3 regions of the Mesorhizobium sp. LNHC209A00 genome follow, and region 1 is predicted to be linked to each of the others. Evidence: predicted binding sites of a transcription regulator. Region 1 holds the regulator's gene; each other region holds the start of a gene.
What was found. Region 1 encodes LexA, which represses DNA repair genes until DNA is damaged. Its sites were predicted from a motif close to TGTTCNNNNTGTGTTCNG; they were not measured.
Positions count from the first base shown of each region.

Region 2: dinB (DNA polymerase IV) is a predicted target of LexA. The motif match lies at 2,061-2,078, and genes of this name have one in related genera.
Region 3: X739_RS158350 (metallopeptidase family protein) is a predicted target of LexA. The motif match lies at 3,053-3,070, and genes of this name have one in related genera.

Region 1 covers NZ_AYWT01000008.1:111,306-116,827, forward strand. The annotation lists gene X739_RS146030 (ABC transporter permease) at 1-875, opposite strand, end outside; gene X739_RS146025 (ABC transporter ATP-binding protein) at 881-1,660, opposite strand; gene X739_RS146020 (ABC transporter substrate-binding protein) at 1,719-2,705, opposite strand; gene X739_RS146015 (GntR family transcriptional regulator) at 2,855-3,625, shown strand; gene lexA (transcriptional repressor LexA) at 4,033-4,776, shown strand; partial or broken gene X739_RS01000000166345 (ComEC/Rec2 family competence protein) at 4,770-5,522, opposite strand, start outside.
Region 2 covers NZ_AYWT01000016.1:20,548-26,069, reverse strand. The annotation lists gene X739_RS141200 (dihydrofolate reductase family protein) at 1-508, opposite strand, end outside; gene X739_RS141205 (NmrA family NAD(P)-binding protein) at 546-1,424, opposite strand; gene X739_RS141210 (helix-turn-helix domain-containing protein) at 1,535-1,951, shown strand; gene dinB (DNA polymerase IV) at 2,111-3,358, shown strand; gene X739_RS1000000168495 (alpha/beta fold hydrolase) at 3,420-5,507, opposite strand.
Region 3 covers NZ_AYWT01000002.1:868,505-874,026, reverse strand. The annotation lists gene X739_RS158335 (error-prone DNA polymerase) at 1-569, opposite strand, end outside; gene X739_RS158340 (DUF6504 family protein) at 566-2,044, opposite strand; gene X739_RS1000000170300 (RecA protein) at 1,986-3,029, opposite strand; gene X739_RS158350 (metallopeptidase family protein) at 3,207-3,629, shown strand; gene X739_RS158355 (DUF1737 domain-containing protein) at 3,646-3,852, opposite strand; gene X739_RS158360 (CoA ester lyase) at 3,890-4,777, opposite strand; gene X739_RS158365 (DUF4173 domain-containing protein) at 5,060-5,522, shown strand, end outside.

The DNA of each region.
Region 1 (5,522 bases):
AGGCTGGGCAAGGCAAGCATGGCCAGCACGAACAGGCCCGTCGCAAGCTTCAGGTCAGGCGGCGGCATGCCGGCCGCAAGGCAGAACGACACCAGCTGGTAGTAGATGATCGCGCCGGCGAAGGGCGCCAGCAGTTGCCGCCAGACCGTTTGCTTGCCGACGACGGCTTCGCCGATCATCAGCGCGGCAAGGCCATTAATGAGAATTCCCAGGCCCATATTGACATCGGCGAACCCTTGCGACTGCACCATCAACGCACCGCTTGACGCCGAAAAAGCGCTGGCCAGCCCGACACCGCCTATGGTCGCGGCCCAGACATTGATGCCTTGCGCCTCGGCCATGTCAGGATTGGCGCCCACGGCGCGGACGGCAGTCCCCTTCTCGGTCCTGAAGAACATGTAGAGCAGCATGAAGGCGACAAGCGCGAGGAGACCCGCGACGACGATCTTGCTGGCGGGGAAACCCGGCCGCGCGAACGGCACCCAGTCGAACACCGAGGGCGAACCGAAGACCGACAGGTTGGACTTGCCCATGATGCGAAGGTTGATGCTGTAGAGCATCGTCATCATCAGGATGCCCGCAAGCAGCGTGTGGATGCGGAAGCGCAGATGGATGAAGGCGGTGCAGCAGCCCGCCGCGAAGCCGGCGACGAGGGCGGCGGCGATGCCCATCAGCGGCGATGCGCCGGCGGCAAGGAGAACGCCGCAGACGCAGCCGCCCAGCGGAAAAGCGCCTTCGCTGGTGAGATCGGGAAAATTCAGCATGCGAAACGGGATCATGATCCCGAGCACGACAAAGGCCAGGATCAGGCTTTGCGCCAGGGTGACCGGCATGATCGCGACGAAGCTGGCGAGAACGTCCCCAACAAAACCCATGATGATCAACTCGCCAGCAACATGCGATCGGTCTTGACGGAAAAATGGCGGATCAGATCGACAACCGTGACCCTCGCCTTCTCCTGCCCTGTGACTTCCAGGAGCACCCGGCCGGCATCGAGCATGATCACCCGGCTGCCATGGTCGACGGCGTGTTGCATGTTGTGGGTCACCATCAGGGTGGTCAGCTTCAGCGCATTGACGGCGCGCACCGTCGCGCGCATGACGATCTCGGCCGTGCGCGGATCGAGCGCTGCCGTATGCTCGTCGAGCAGCAGCAGATCCGGCGATCCTCCGACAGCCATGATCAGCGACAGCGACTGCCGCTGCCCGCCCGAGAGCAGGTCGACACGGGTATCGAGACGGTTTTCAAGGCCGAGGCCCAATATCGACAGGCGCTCCTTGTAGGACGCCAGCCGTGTGGCGTTCAGCCCCTGCCGCAGCGTGCGTTTTTGACTGCGCAGGTCGGCCAGCAGCATGTTCTCCGCCACGGTCATGCTGGCGGCGGTGCCGCGCATCGGATCCTGGAAGACGCGCGCCAATCTTTCGGCACGCTTGTGCACCGGCATCCCTGTCACATCCGCGCCATTGATCAGGATCTTGCCGGAATCCAGCACAAGAGCACCAGAAATGGCGTTGAGCATGCTGCTCTTGCCGGCCCCGTTTGAGCCGATGACGACCCCGAACTCTCCCGTGGCCAAGGACAGGCTGAGACCGTCCAGCGCGACCTTCTCGTCGGCCTGGCCTTTGTAGAACACTTTGCGCGCGGATCGTATGTCGAGCATCGTTCCTCCGTGACCTCGGGATGACGGCGCCGACGCCATCATCCCAGCAGTTCCGATGTTAGTCGACGATGCAGCCGCAATCGGCCATTGAAGCCGGTATCTCGACGCCGAACGCGGCCATCGCCTTGCGCGAGATCGTTGCCATGTGGTCCTTGTAGGCCGGGCGCGACGGCGCGATCGTCTTGGGATCCTTGCCCTTGAGGATCTCGGCGGCGATGTTGCCGGCGTTGATGCCGACCTGGGTGTAATTGACCGCGAAGCTCGCCGGCACGGTGCCGTTGCGGACCGCGCTGTCATCGGAGTTGACGACCGGGATACCGGCCTGGCGGGCGGCCGCTGAGACAGCGGCGATCGCCGGCTGAATCAAGTTCGAGGCCGGGCCGTAGATCACGTCGGCCTTGCCGGCGAACGAAGCGATACGCTGCTGGATGTCATTTACGTTGTCGATGCCGACCTCGACCACCTCGAAACCGGCGGCCGGTGCCGCCGCCTTGATCTTTTCGACCAAGGCAACGTCATTGGCCTCACCGGGATTATAAGGCACGCCGAAGCGCTTGGCGTTCGGCAGCAGCTTCTTGGTGAAGGCCATCACCGCGGCGACGTCCTGCAGATCGCTGGCGCCGGTCATGCCTTCGTCTCCGGCGTCCCATGATGGCACCAGCTTGGCCGCCACCGGATCGGTGACCGCGGCAAAAACGATCGGAATGCCGGAACCCGCGAGCGCTTTCTTGGCGATCTGCGAGACCGGCGTGGTGATGGTGTAGATCAGCTTGGGCTGCTCGGCCTGCAGCTTGGCGATCATCTGCGGCACCAGCGACGCATCGAAATTGGTGTGGCTCTCCGTGTAGACGACGTCCTTGCCCTCGACGAAGCCGTTATCCGTCAGCGCCTTCTTGAAGCCGGCTATGGCGGCGTTCAATTGCGGATGCTCGCCGAAATTGGCAATGCCGATACGGATCTGATCGGCCGCGGCACTGCCGGCGCTGACCATCAATGCGCCTGCCAGGGCCAAACCCGACAACCAAGCGGATTTCGACTTTAACATCATTTCCTCCCAGATTTGATCAGGGCCGCTTGGAAACGCGGCTGCTCCGCGATCATGGTCAGTCCGCCGGTCTGTGTCAAACATTATATATAATTGTTGTAGTAACCCAGTATCATATATACTTTTAGCCAGACGACGGATTGATCACGATGCGGGATGAGACGAGTTCCACAAAAACGGAAGCCGCCTATCAGCTGTTGCGGCGCGACATCCTGACCACGCGCCTCATGCCCGGCGCCCCGCTCAAACTGAGTGCGCTGCGCGGCACATATGGCGTCGGTTGGACACCGTTGCGCGAAGCCCTGTCGCGGCTCGAGGCCGAACGCTTGGTCACCGCCATCAGCAATCGTGGTTTTGCCGTGGCTCCGGTGTCGCGGGCCGAGCTGGAGGATCTGGCACGCGCCAGGATGGTGGTCGAGATACCCCTGTTCCTCGAATCGATGGAAAAAGGCGGCAGGGAGTGGGAGGATGCCGTAGTCACTGCCCACTACCGGCTCTCGCGTTGCAAGACGGCGGTCGACGATCCCTCCGACACGGCCGTCGACAGATGGGATGAGAACCACGAGGCTTTCCATGCGGCGCTGCTGAGCGCCGCCACATGCGACTGGCTGTTGCGGTTCCGCTCGACAATCTCGGATCAGTTGCGCCGGCATCATCGCTTTCTTGGTCTGGCGCCGACATTGCGGGCCGCGGCCGGCCTCAAGGACGGCTATGAACAGGCAATGGAGGCGTTGTGCGAAGCGATCGCGATCGAACACCATACTGCGATCATGGAAGCGGCACTCGATCGTGACGTCGAACGGGCCAAGGCGTTGATGACGGCGCATATCGGCTACACACTGCACGTCTATGTTCATAGCGAAGACAGCGGCGCGACCAGATACGCCGCCCGCGCCGGCAGCTTGAAGGGGTCGGGATAACTTCAGCGCTTCCGCGACGCCTATTCGAACGCGCTGGCCGGAGTGCGCCGAACGCCCGGGTCCATGGCCGCCCGGAGCTACCAATGGTTGGCATTTTGGTTTCGTTTCGTTCCGCGAATAATGAATCCATGAAATATACGGTACCCCTGGGAAGAAGCCTTCCAGATGGCTGATGCCAGCTCCATCGGCGGATAGGCCACAGGCCATTAACCAAACGATTTCAATGTGCCTGCCGATCGCGGAAAGGACCAGTTGCTGACGCCCTTGGGGGCAAAAAACTTCAGACCCCTTAACAAATTCATTAAACTTTAAACGGTTGCAGAACACAACTGGAACAGATAGTGTTTGTTCTGGGTTTGTTTTTTCGATTCTGGTTCAACCTTTCGTTCAATGTCTTGGGGGACGCCATGCTGACACGCAAGCAACATGAACTGTTGATGTTCATCCACGAACGGCTCAAGGAAAGCGGGATACCGCCTTCCTTCGACGAGATGAAGGAAGCACTCGATCTTGCCTCCAAGTCGGGGATCCATCGCCTGATCACGGCGCTGGAGGAGCGCGGCTTCATTCGCCGGCTACCCAATCGGGCGCGCGCGCTGGAAGTGCTTCGGCTGCCGGACTCGATCGCGCCGGGCCTCAATGCGGCAAAGAAGTTCTCGCCAAGTGTCATCCAAGGCAGCCTTGGCCAAGGCAGTCTCGGACGCCAGATCAGGCCGGCCGCTGCGCCTTCGCGCCTGCCCGCGGCCGGCAACGACGACGATGCGGTTTCAGCCGTGTCCATCCCGGTCATGGGCCGTATCGCCGCCGGTGTGCCGATCGATGCAATCCAGCATCAGACGCATTCGATCTCGGTGCCGCCGGACATGATCATGGGCGGCGAGCATTATGCGCTGGAGGTCAAGGGCGACTCGATGATCGAGGCTGGTATCTTCGATGGGGACACGGTCATTATCCGCAATGCCGACACGGCAAGCCCGGGCGAAATTATCGTGGCACTGGTCGACGAGGAGGAAGCGACGCTGAAGCGGTTCCGCCGCAAAGGCGCTTCGATCGCGCTCGAGGCTGCCAATCCAGCCTACGAAACACGCATTTTCGGGCCGGACAGGGTCAAGGTACAAGGCAAGCTGGTCGGGTTGATCAGGCGCTACTGAGCCGGCTTTCCATCGGGCTTGTCGGGTTTTTTGTACGGCGGCAGCCCCCTCGCCTCGCGTGAGAATTTTCGCTGTTCGTGCCAGGGTCGGTATGGTCCGTCGACGGCGAATTCGATCCCGGCCCGGGTCGTGGCCGACTGGGGATTGAAGAAGACGGCAGCGCTTCCCTTGCGGGCGAGCTGCCGTTTGGTGACGACGAGAACCAGCGGATTGTGGCAGGTGTCATAGGCGGTCGCGTCGTTCACGATGATCAGGTCAGCGAAAGCGCAGGCTTTCCAGGTGGTCTTGCGGTCCTCGACATAAGCAATGATCGCGCCGGAAGGGTGCCTGGCAAGGCACAGGCCTTCGCGGCAGTAGAAGGGCGATCCCGGCGGCAGGTCGGCGGGACTGGCAACGTCGAATTGCCCGTCTGTCTTGTCGAACATTTCCGGTTTGACGATTGTTTCGGAGATCAGAGCGCGCTTCCAGTTGTCGGTTGCGAATTCGTTCGGACGTTCCCGGTTGACGGCCAGTTCGCCATTGCCGATCGGCAGCGCGACCAGCCGCGCATCTTCCGAGATCAGCACATCGGGCGCGCGCGTGTGCGACACAGTCAACAGGCCGGCGAGCGCGAATGGCAGCGCCGCGAGCCGCAGCCAGGTCGTCGCCATCGTCGCGATAACCAGCGCGACGGTGACCAGCAGCACGGATTGCTGCGAAATCAGCCCGACTCCGTCGACCGGAGAGCGCTCCGATATCCACGCCGA
Region 2 (5,522 bases), on a different contig from region 1:
CGCCTTGGTCGAAAATGCGGCGGCCGGCGCCCAGCACGGCCGGATTGACGAACAGCTGGAACTCGTCGATCAATCCGGCCGCGATCAGCGCCGACGCAAAGCCAGCCCCGCCGAAGACGGCCATGTCGCCGCCCTCACCCGCCTTCAATGCGTTGACCTCGCGCGGCAGGTCGCTGCTCACCACCGTCGTGCGCTCCCATCGCGAGGTCTCGAGCCTGTCGCTCGGCACCACCTTGCGCGCGTCGACGATGCGCTGGGCGAAGGCATAAAACGAATCGGCCGGATATTTCCTCGCCGCATGGCCCCAATGGGCGAGATAACCTTCCTCAGCCATCTTGCGGCTGAGCAGCACGGTGTCGATGCCGGCAAACACGGCGTTGAAATCACGCTTCAGCTCCTCGTCCCACCCGATGTCGTCGCCCCATCCCCAGAGTTGCCAAGGATGGTCGGCATCGCCGCCGACGAAACCGTCGACCGACATCTGCATCTGAAGGATCAGCTTTTTCATGGGGTTCTCCTCGTTTCCGGATTCCAGTCAGGAAGGATCACGCCGCGTTTTGCGAACGGGCAAGGGCTTGTGCCCAGCTTTCGAAAGTGGTCGGCGTGGCGTTGCGGATTGACGGTGCCTCAAGCGCCCAGCGTTCACCCTTGTTGAAACTCGCCGCCGTTTCGCCGAGCGCATCGGCAAAGCTCGGTGACAGGCCGCTGGCGATCATCCCGGCGCGCGCCTCAGTGAATGGGGCCGCCTTGTAAGCGACCTGCCTCCCCATCGCGCTGCCAAGGATCGCGGTGGCCTGCTCCAAGGCATAGTAGCCGCCGCCATGCAATTCGATGATCCGCTCGCTTGGAAAACGCGTGGCGTCCAGCAGGGCGGCGGCGCGCTGGCCGACATCGCTGGCAGCAATCAATGCCATCAGCGGATCGCCCCGGAACGGCGTCATGAAGATGCCGGAAGCGGCCTGCTGGACAAAGCCCATGCCCTTGGCGAAGTTCTCCATGAAGAATGAGGCGCGCAAAAACACCAGTTCGTGGAGGCCGAGCGCCGCCAGCCGTTCCTCCATCAAGGCGGCGCCGAGCGAAGTTCCCATCCTCAGATGGGCGTTGAGGCCGCTGAGCAGCACGACGCGGCGCACGCCTGAATTCGCGATCGCCGCCGCCAGCCGCGCGCCCACTTCATCCTCGAAGCGATGAAGATCCGGCGCCGTGATGTCGAACGGAATCATCACATAGGCGCTGTGGGCACCGGAACAGGCGGAGGCGAGCGCGTCGCTATCGTCAAGCGCCACACCCAGGCTGCGCGCCACGCCGCGCACAATATGCCCCCGCCCGGTCAGGACCTGGGCGACCGCCTTGCCAACCTCGTTGGTAGCCCCGACGACCACGACGGTTCTTGGTGTGCCGATTTTCCCGATGGCCTGGCTCATGACGTCCTCCTGCTGGCCAAGTTGCGATCTAACGATTTACTTTTGGAAGCATTTGACTGATGGAAAGAATGATGTCAATAGTAAAGTGATTTAAAAATGGAACCATAGAGATGTCAACGCGTGAAAGATCCGGCTGCCCCATCAACCTGTCGCTGGAACTGCTCGGCGATCGCTGGACGTTGCTCATCATCCGCGACCTGGTCTTCGCCGGCAAAAAGCATTTTCGCGAGTTCCTGCAATCCGATGAAGGCATCTCCTCGCGCACATTGGCCGAGCGGCTGCAGACGCTGCAAGACGAAGGCATCCTCACCCGCAGCGACGACCCCAGCCACGGGCTGAAGGCGATCTATCGGCTGACCGAAGCCGGCATCGATCTCCTGCCGGTGCTGGCGACGCTTGGCGCCTGGGGCGGCAAGCACCGCAAGTCCGACGACAAGCTCGCCCGTATCGCCGACGAACTGTCGGCCGGCGGCGAGCCGGCGCTGGAACGGATGAAGGCGGCACTGCGGGCGGAGCATGTTGTCTAGGAAGTGCGCTGCCTCCCTTCTTTCCTGTGGAGAAGCAGGAGCTTTGCGCGCCTCGGTTACTCCTAAAGAGCACCGATGCGCCAAAGATCAATTGACAATGATCTCTATTTGTTCACTATATGTTCCTATCTATCAGCAATCGCGGATGAGCGGAACAGGATGGAAACGACGGCCACCATCCTGCATGCCGATCTCGACGCCTTCTATGCCTCGGTCGAGCAACTGCTCGATCCGACGCTGCGCGGCAAGCCGATCGCGGTCGGCGGCGGCGTGGTGCTCGCCGCCTCTTACGAAGCGCGCGCCTTTGGCGTCCGCGGCGGCATGCCGGGGCGCAAGGCGCGCGAGCTTTGCCCGCAATTGATCTTCGTCGGCGGAAATTTCAGCCACTACCAGCGGCTGGGCGACGCGGCGATCAAGGTGCTCGACGATTTCACGCCGGTGGTCGAACGCATCTCCATCGACGAGGCCTTCGCCGATGTCGCCGGCTGCACGCATCTGTTCGGCTCCCCGCGGGAAATCGCGACCACGATCCGCGGCCGTGTGCGGGCCGAACTCGGCCTGCCGATCTCGATCGGCGTGGCGCGCACCAAGCATCTGGCCAAGATCGCCTCGCAAGTCGCCAAGCCCGACGGGCTGGTGGTGGTCGAGCCCGGCACCGAGCTTGCCTTTATGCATGATTTGCCGGTCTCGCTGATGTGGGGCGTCGGCCCGGCCACCAGGGCGCGCTTGGCCGAGATCGGCGTCGAGACCATCGGCGAGTTGGCCCGGACCCACAGCGGCGCCCTGGCCCGGCTGCTTGGCCCCGCCGCCGGAGAAAAGCTCGCGGCGCTGTCGTGGAACCGCGATCCGCGCAAGCTGGAGACGAAGCGCCGGGCGCACTCGGCCGGCGCGCAATCGGCCCTCGGGCAAAAGCCGGCCGTGGCCCGGGTGATCGTGCCGACACTGCTGCATCTGGCCGACCGCGTCGCCAGCCGGTTGCGCGCCAAGAACCGCCCCGGCCGCACGGTAACGGTGCGCGTGCGCTTTGCCGATCTCAGCGCCGTCACGCGCTCGATCACGCTGGAACAGCCGATCTCGGCGACCGCCATGCTGGCCGAGATCGCTGGGGATTTGGTGCGCGGCGTGCTCGCCGAGCATCCCCGGGAGAAAACGATCTCTCTGCTGGCGATCTCGGTCTCGCACCTGGAGGAGAGCGCTGAACTGCAGCTCGACCTGCCACTCGGCCTCGCCGACGAGAAGCGCCGCCCGGGCAGCCAAAAAGGCCTCGCGCGCTTCGGCGCCGACCGCGCCATCGACAAGATCCGCCAGCGTTTCGGCAAACAGGCGGTCGGCTACGGTACGGTGGCCCTGGAAGCGGCCCGCTCGGTGCCCGACGCATTCAGGGAACTGGCGGAAAAGGAGCTTTGACCGGAAAAAGGGACTGTCCCCGGCGGCGCGTCAACCGACACCATTCCGCGCTTCGCCGCTGTCAGGCCGACGCTGCACCGACCCCATAGAGTTGCCCGCCTCCCGGCACGGCGCCTGTTTCGGTCCCGCCGCGCTCTGTAAACACAAGGCTGGAGCCCGGCACGAGGTCGCGGATTGTGCGCGACGTAATGATCTCGCCTGGCGAGGCTTGGCCGAGCATCAGCACTGCTTGGTCGATGGCGGTGCCGGTTAAATCACCGTTTTCCCTTTCGCACTCGCCAATATGCACCGCGGCACGGACGGCGAGGCCAGAAGGCTTCAAACTGTCGCGGATCGCCATGGCGCATTGGATCGCCCGCGTCGGACGCTGGAAGGCAGCGAGGAGGCCATTCGCGTCGCGCCGGATCTCCCTGCCCTGCGCCAGCTGCACTTGATCGCAGATCGCGTCCACATATCTCCGCCTCAAATCCCGGCCATCGGCGGAGGCAGATGGCGAGGTGATGTCCACGCAGAGAATGGTGACCAGCACACGCTCGCCGGGTGCCGCCGGCAAGGTGCCGCTGACGAAGGACTGGATCTCATCGATCAGGCGATCCGAGCCCTCACCCCAGATGACATGGTCGTTGCCCGCGAGCTCGATGTAGCTCGCGCCCGGGATGTGTTTCGCCAGGTAGCGTCCCTCCTCGGCCTTGACCCAGCGATCGCCCGTTCTCTGAACGATCAGCGTTGGAACGTGGATGGCTCCCAGTATCTCCCGAACGTCGATCTCGACGCTCCAGCACCACAGCGAGATCGCATCGGCGGGCGAAGCTGAATTGCGCAGGAAGGCCGCGAACCATTCGCGCTCGAATGCATCGTTCATCAGGCTGGGCGCGGCATTGCTGAGGTCGGCCGGCTCTCCCCATTCGCGCTCGATGGATATGAGTTCTCTTTCCACCTGCGCCTTGGTTTTCGCCCAGGGGTAGTCCGGCGCCCATACACCTCGGGCATAGGTCCCGTTCAAGACGAGGGCCGCCGTGCGTTCGGGATAGGTCGCGGCAAACAGCATGCACATGCTGCCGCCCTCGGAGCTGCCGAACAGGACGGCACGGTTCGAACCGACCGCGTCCAGGACGGCGCGCACGTCTTCCATACGCTCTTCGAGCGTCGGCAGGCCGACATTGCGATCCGACAGTCCGGTGCCGCGCTTGTCCATGCGGATCAGCCGGCAAAAGGAGCCAAGACGGTGCAGGACATGCGCCAGCCTGGGCGATGCCCAGGCAAGGTCCAGATTGGAAACCCAGCCTGGCACATAGATGAGGTCCACTGGGCCGTTGCCCGTTACCTGATACGCGATGTTGCTGCCGGCCGATTTGACATAGTGGGTCGGCGGCGACGTAGGCCGTGCGCCGGGCGCAACCGGCCCGGCGGGTTCTGGAGCAGCCGACGCCGTGCGGCGGGCGCGAAGCTGTTCATAGAGCTGCCTCGTTTCCGGTTCCGGCTGAACATGTAGCTGGCGCTGCAAGGCATCGCGGCAGAGCTCATATTGTTTCAGCGCCAAATTGACGCGACCTTGGGCTGCACAGGCCCGCATCAAGGCACGGTGGATATCTTCACGCAGCGGCTCCCAGGCTAGCAAGCGTGTCGCCGCCAGCACGCAGGACGCCAGATTGTTCTGTGCGAAGTAATGCGCGACGAGCTTTTCCAGCACCAAGACGGCCGTGGCCCGCAGCCGTGCGCGTTCGACCCGCAGCCAGTCCTCGAAGGGTTCTTCCTTCAGGCTGAAGCCATCGAGGAGATCGCCTCGATAGAGGCTGATGGCCTGCTCAAGCTGCTCGGGTGCCGCCTCGGCGGCCAGCACCTCGAACCGGGCGACGTCGAAATCGAGATCATCCAGCTCCAGCATGATGCTGTCGCCATCGATCAGGAAGCGCCCGCCATTGGCCGAGGGCATAGCCTTCCTCACGACAGAAAGGGCCTGCCGAAGGTTCATACGTGCCTGCGGCTCGCCGGTGTCGCCCCACAGCAGGGCGGCAAGCTTTTCGCGCGAGAGGGAATGCCCCGAATGGATCGCAAGATAGGCGACCATGGCGCGCGCCTTGCGGGTGAAGGACGGGGCCACGGCACCGCCAGCGAAATCGAACCCACCCAACAGTGAGAGGCGCGCCATCGGATCCACCACAGC
Region 3 (5,522 bases), on a different contig from region 1:
GTCGCCATCAGCGGGATGCCGCTGCTCTCGGCGAACGCCGCCGCCTGCTCGATCCGGAAGCGATCATGGCCGGCATAACAGGGTGAGACGCCGAGCCGCGGGGCCCTGCCGAAGCGATCCTTGAGTTCACGGAGCAAAGCCAGACTGTCTTGCGCGCCGGCCGCCAGATCGGGCAGGACCGCCAGCGACATCCGGTCCCCCCATTCGAGCAGGTCGTCGCGCCGGAGCAGGGTGGCGCCCTTTTCGGTCTCGTCACGCAGATTGGCCTGGGTGAGCATGCGGCACAGATGGCCCCAGCCCGCGCGGTCCCTGGGATAGGCGAGAATGTCCGGCGTGCCGTCGCCAAAAACCAGCCGGCAGCCGGGATGGTAGGCAAGCTTTTCGACCTTGGCCTGCTGCCAGGCGCGCACCACGCCGGCGACGCTATTGCGGTCGGCGAGCCCGATCGCGGAGAAGCCCATGAGCTTGGCCGCGACCACCAGCTCCTCGGGCTTGGAGGCGCCCCGCAGGAAGGAGAAATTCGACTGGATGCCGAACTCGGCATAGGGGATGACGGTCAGCGCGTTCATGCGAAGACCCCATGCATGAACCAGCGCGGCGGGATCTGCGAGACGCCGCCGTAAAGGCCTTGCCGGTACAGCCAGTAGCGGCGGCCACCGGCATCCTCGATGCGGAAATAGTCGCGTGTCGATGCCGCCGCATCGCCCGGCGCCTCGCGCCACCATTCGGCGGCGATGCGCTCCGGACCTTCGGCGCGCGTCACACGATAAAGCGCGCGGCGCCAGCGGAAATGCAGCGGCGGTCCCTCCGGCATTTCGGTGGTCGGCACCTCGATGGGCTCGGGCGAACGGAACAGCCGGATCGGTCGTTCCGGCGGGAAGATGGTCATCGGCGCCTGCATCCTGTCCGGCTTCTTGGGTGGCGTGGTCCGGCGCGGGGCTTCGGTGAAGGGAATGATGGCGACGGCGCGTTCCGGCAGATGGCTTTCCACGGGAACCTGCTGCAGAACCGCGCCCTCACCGAGGCGGGCGCGGATACGGTCGGCGAACAAGGCGATGTCGGCGCCGTCATCGGCCGCTTCGCCGGTCAGATCGGCCTGCTGCATGTCGAAAGCGGCGACGGCCAGCACCGAGAGGCGCACCAGGTCGAAGCCATATCCGGCATCGATATGCTGCTCGAGTGCCGCCAGCCTTTCATGGAACAATTTCCGGACCAGCAAGGGTTCGCGCATCGGCCGCGAGGTGCCGAGCGCGATGCGGCTGACGGCGCCGTCGACGCGAAAAAGCAGCAGTGCCAGGCTCCTTGCGCCTTCGCCGCGGCGTTCGAGGTCGGTCTTCAAGGTCGTCGCCAGCATGCCCACCAGCCGTTCTATTTCCTCCGTCAGCGTGACGGGCTCGGCGAGATGACGTTCGACCGAAAGCGGCGCGACGGGAAGACGCGGTGAGATCGCCTCGTCGAGACGGCCAAGCGCCTGGTCGAGGCGCTGGAGCAGCAGGGCGCCGAACCGGCGGGCGAGCGGCGCGCGCGGCGCCGCCATGACGGCGCCCGCCGTGCGCAGCCCCACACTTTCCAGGCTGGTACGGGTTTCCGGCGCTATGCGAACGGCGGCCAGCGGCAAGGGGGCAAGCAAGGCTTCCTCCTCGCCTGATGGAACGATGCGGTCGCCGCAAAACCGGGCCGCCGCCCAGGCCGCTCCGGGCGTGCCGGCAAGCCCGCCGCGGACGTCGAAACCCTGCTGGAAGAAGCGCGACAGGATTTCGTCCAGCATGGCGCGTTCGCCGCCGAACAGATGGGTGCAGCCGGTGACGTCGAGGAACAGGCCGTCGATGCCGTCCAGCGCCACCAGCGGCGTGTAGCGGTCGCACCAGTCGGCGAGGCCCTCGAGCAGGCGCCGGTCGGCCTCCGGATCGGCTTCGACGATGTCGATCGACGGATGCATGGCGCGCGCATCGGCAATCCCCATGTCGCGCTTCAGGTGCAGCGCCTCAGCCCGCGCGTCGAGGGCCGAGATGCGCTGCGCGTTGCCCTGGCGATGGCTGATCACGAGCGGTGGGTGAGATAGCTGCGGATGATCCGACGGCCGGGAACGCCAGGATTTCCCCAGACGCTGCCGCAGGATCCTTTCTGTCGCGAGATAGGGAAACCATAGGGACAGGATTCTCTGCCCATTCGTTGCTCGCCCTGCGCCTTTCCTCGCCCCTTCTTTCATCGAATTTGCGTTCATCGGGGTTCCACTCCAGTGTGAATTGTCCAGGCAGGGCCGTGCGGCTCTTGCCGATGCTGATGGTGAAGGCCGGGTGGCCGATCGAGCCGGCGAGCGGCCCGGCGACTGTTTCGCGCGGCACGGCCGGCGCCGACGCGACAATCAGACGAACAGGCGCCGCCGTCGGTTCGGGCTCGGCCGCTTGCCGCAGCAGGAACACCGGCCGGCCGGCACCTTGCGCCCGCGCATGCAGGCGGCGTGTCGCGGTCAGGTCCAGCCGCTGCGGATTGCCGCGGATCTCTAGGATGACGGCGGCAAGCGCGGTCATCCGGGCCGCCTCCTCGGCGATCCACAGCGCATCGACAAGCCGGGGCGCCTCGGAAAACAGCAATTGCCCGGGCTCGATGCCGAACGAGGCATGCAGCCCCCTGGCATAGGGAAAGCCGGCCTCGTGGAAAATTTCCGATGTCCCGATCCACAGGATGGGCAGCCCCTGCGCCTGGTTGAGGATCAGGCTGACGATCGACAGGGCGAAACCGGCGACGGCTCCTGCATCGCGGGTTTCCAGGCCATGGATTTCGGTCAGGGCGGCTTTCGGCAGGCCGCCGCTGAGCGCGGCATCGAGCCGCTCGATGCCAATGGGCAGGAAAGCATCCGGCAAGGCCGCGGCAAGGCCGCGCCGGACGATCGTCAGATCGCTGCCGGCGTCAGCATCAAGGGGCGCGCCAGCCGGTGCCTGCAGGCGCTCGGGCAGTGTTCCCTCGATCTTCGCGATCTGGCGGCGCAGGGCAAAAACAGTCTCCCGCGCCACGGCGGTCATCGCCATGACGGTCAGCTTTCACTCACAATTGTTCCTGTTATGTTCCTATAGATTCCAGAGGGGATCGGAAGAGTCAAGCAGAGTCATCAAGGAATTTATTCCTCTTCCTGCGCGACACCGGCGTACAGGCGTCATTTGCCTCGACCAGCGCGAACGCCTATATCCGGGATCAAAGGACAAAGCATGGCCCGCATCTACAAGACCCGCACCTGGCATGGTGAACTTGCGCCCTCGATGGAGGAATTGGAGTTCCTGGCCCTGGAGGCCTATGCCCACCTGCCGGAGGATTTTCGCAAGCTGACCGGCGAGATCGTCATCCAGATCGCTGAGTTCCCGACCGACGAGATCATGGACGACCTGTCGCTGGAAACGCCGTTCGACCTGCTCGGCCTGTTCGAGGGGCGCGGCATCGCCGAACGCTGGAACCCACAAACAGGCGAAGGCCCGAACCGCATCACGCTCTACCGCCGCGCCATGCTCGACTACTGGGCCGAAAACGAGGAAACGCTGGGCGACATCGTCACCCACGTGCTGATCCACGAGATCGGCCACCATTTCGGCCTGTCGGACGATGATATGGAGAAGATCGAAGAGGCGGCGGAGTAGCTCTCGGCGTTTTCCCCTACCAGTCGCTGAGCTTCGTATCCGGTCCGTATTCCTGGCCATCGACATCCTTCACCACGGCCTGGCCGCAGCGCATGGTCTTGGTCTTCTTGTCGTAGGCGTAGGTCGGCGAGCCGAACAGGTGCCAGCCCTTGTTCAGCGCCGCCGTCACCTTATGGCAGAAGCTGGCGTCGTCCGGGGCGGTGAGAAAGCGGTAGAGTTTCATCGTCCAATTCCTGTCGTGTATCCCAAATCGGCGAATATCATGCGCCGATGGCGGCCGCTTTCGCCAGAAGTTTTTCGGCCTGCGCCAAGTGCAACCGCTCGACCATCCTGCCATTCAGCGCGATGACGCCCTTGCCGCTGTTTTGAGCAAGCGCGAAGGCATCCTTCACCGCGCGCGCCTCGGCCAGCGCCTGCGCCGACGGGGCGAAGGCACGGTTGGCGGCCTCAATCTGCGATGGATGGATCAGCGTCTTGCCGTCAAAGCCCATGGCGGCGGCCTGCGTGCACTCACGCGCGAACGCGTCCGGGTCGCGAAAATCGTTGAACACGCCATCGAGCATGTCGATCCCGCCGGCGCGTGCCGCCAGCAGCATCTGCATCAGCCATGGCAGAAGATAGGCGCGATCCGGCGTCGCCAGCACGCCGGTATCCTTGATCAGGTCATTTGTTCCGGCGATGAAACAATCCAGGCGCGAGGCGGGGTCGCGGCCGAGTTCGGCAATGGCGCCGATGTTGAGCATGGCCTTGGGTGTCTCGATCATCGCCCATAGTTTCACGCTGTCCGGGGCAAAATTATCGTCCAGCACATCGCCAACTTCGAGCACGTCACGCGGCGTGTCGACCTTTGGCAGCAGGATGCCGTCCGGCTCCGCCTTGGCCACGGCCGCAAGATCGTCAGTGCCCCATTCGCTGGACAGCGCATTGACGCGCACCACCATCTCGCAGCGCCGGCCATTGGCATCAGGGCGGTTGGCGAAAATGCCGGTCAGTTTTTCGCGCGCGGCGATCTTGTCGGCGGGGGCGACGGCGTCCTCGAGGTCGATGATGACCGCGTCGCAGGCAAGCTGCGCGATCTTGGCCAGCGCCTTGTCGTTGGAGGCCGGGACATAGAGCACGGAGCGGCGCGGGCGGTAGGTTTCAGTCATGCCAGATCTATGCCGTGTGTGGTCGGGCGAGGCAAGCCGATAGCCCTGCACGAAAACTGCACGCGCCTGCGGAAAACCTCCTCCGATCCGCCGCATCGCTTTCCTGCATGCCTGCGAGACAGTCGGCATGCACAAGCGAGCAAAACCCCGTCTACCTTACCGGCTGCGCAGCGAAGGCTGGTGGCTGGTCGACCCGCAACGCGCCAACCCCGCTGCAATTCCCCGGTTTGTCCGCAAGAGTCCGCCGCCATGGCGATGGGACGCCATCAGGAAAATCAGGCCGTGACCTCCTTCTTCCGCGCCGCGCCAAGCTATTGCAGCCGCTTGGGCGTCGCCGTGCTGCTGGTCGCGCTCGCCGATTTCCTGTTCTACGGCCAGCCCGCCGGGATCACGGTTCTGCTGTTCGCCATCCTGATTGCCGCCGCTGTGGTTGCCGTGCATCCCGCCGCCTTCAGCGACGGCAAGGTATGGCTCAAGTCGGCCGCCTTGCTTGTCGCGCTGTTGCCGCTCGCCGAGACTGTCAGTCCCTTGTCCGTCTCGATCGCCCTTGCCGCGCTGGTGGCGTTCGCGCTTTCGCTGAGCGGCCGGCTGCGACACCGCACGGCGCGCGTTGCAGGCCAGATCGTGCTGTTCGCACTGGCGGCGCCGGTCCGGTTCCTCAGCGATTTTCTCAAGTGGCGAAGAGTGGCGCGGCGGTTCGGCGGGCATCGCATAAGGCTGGCGGCGATCGCGGTCTGGGTGATGC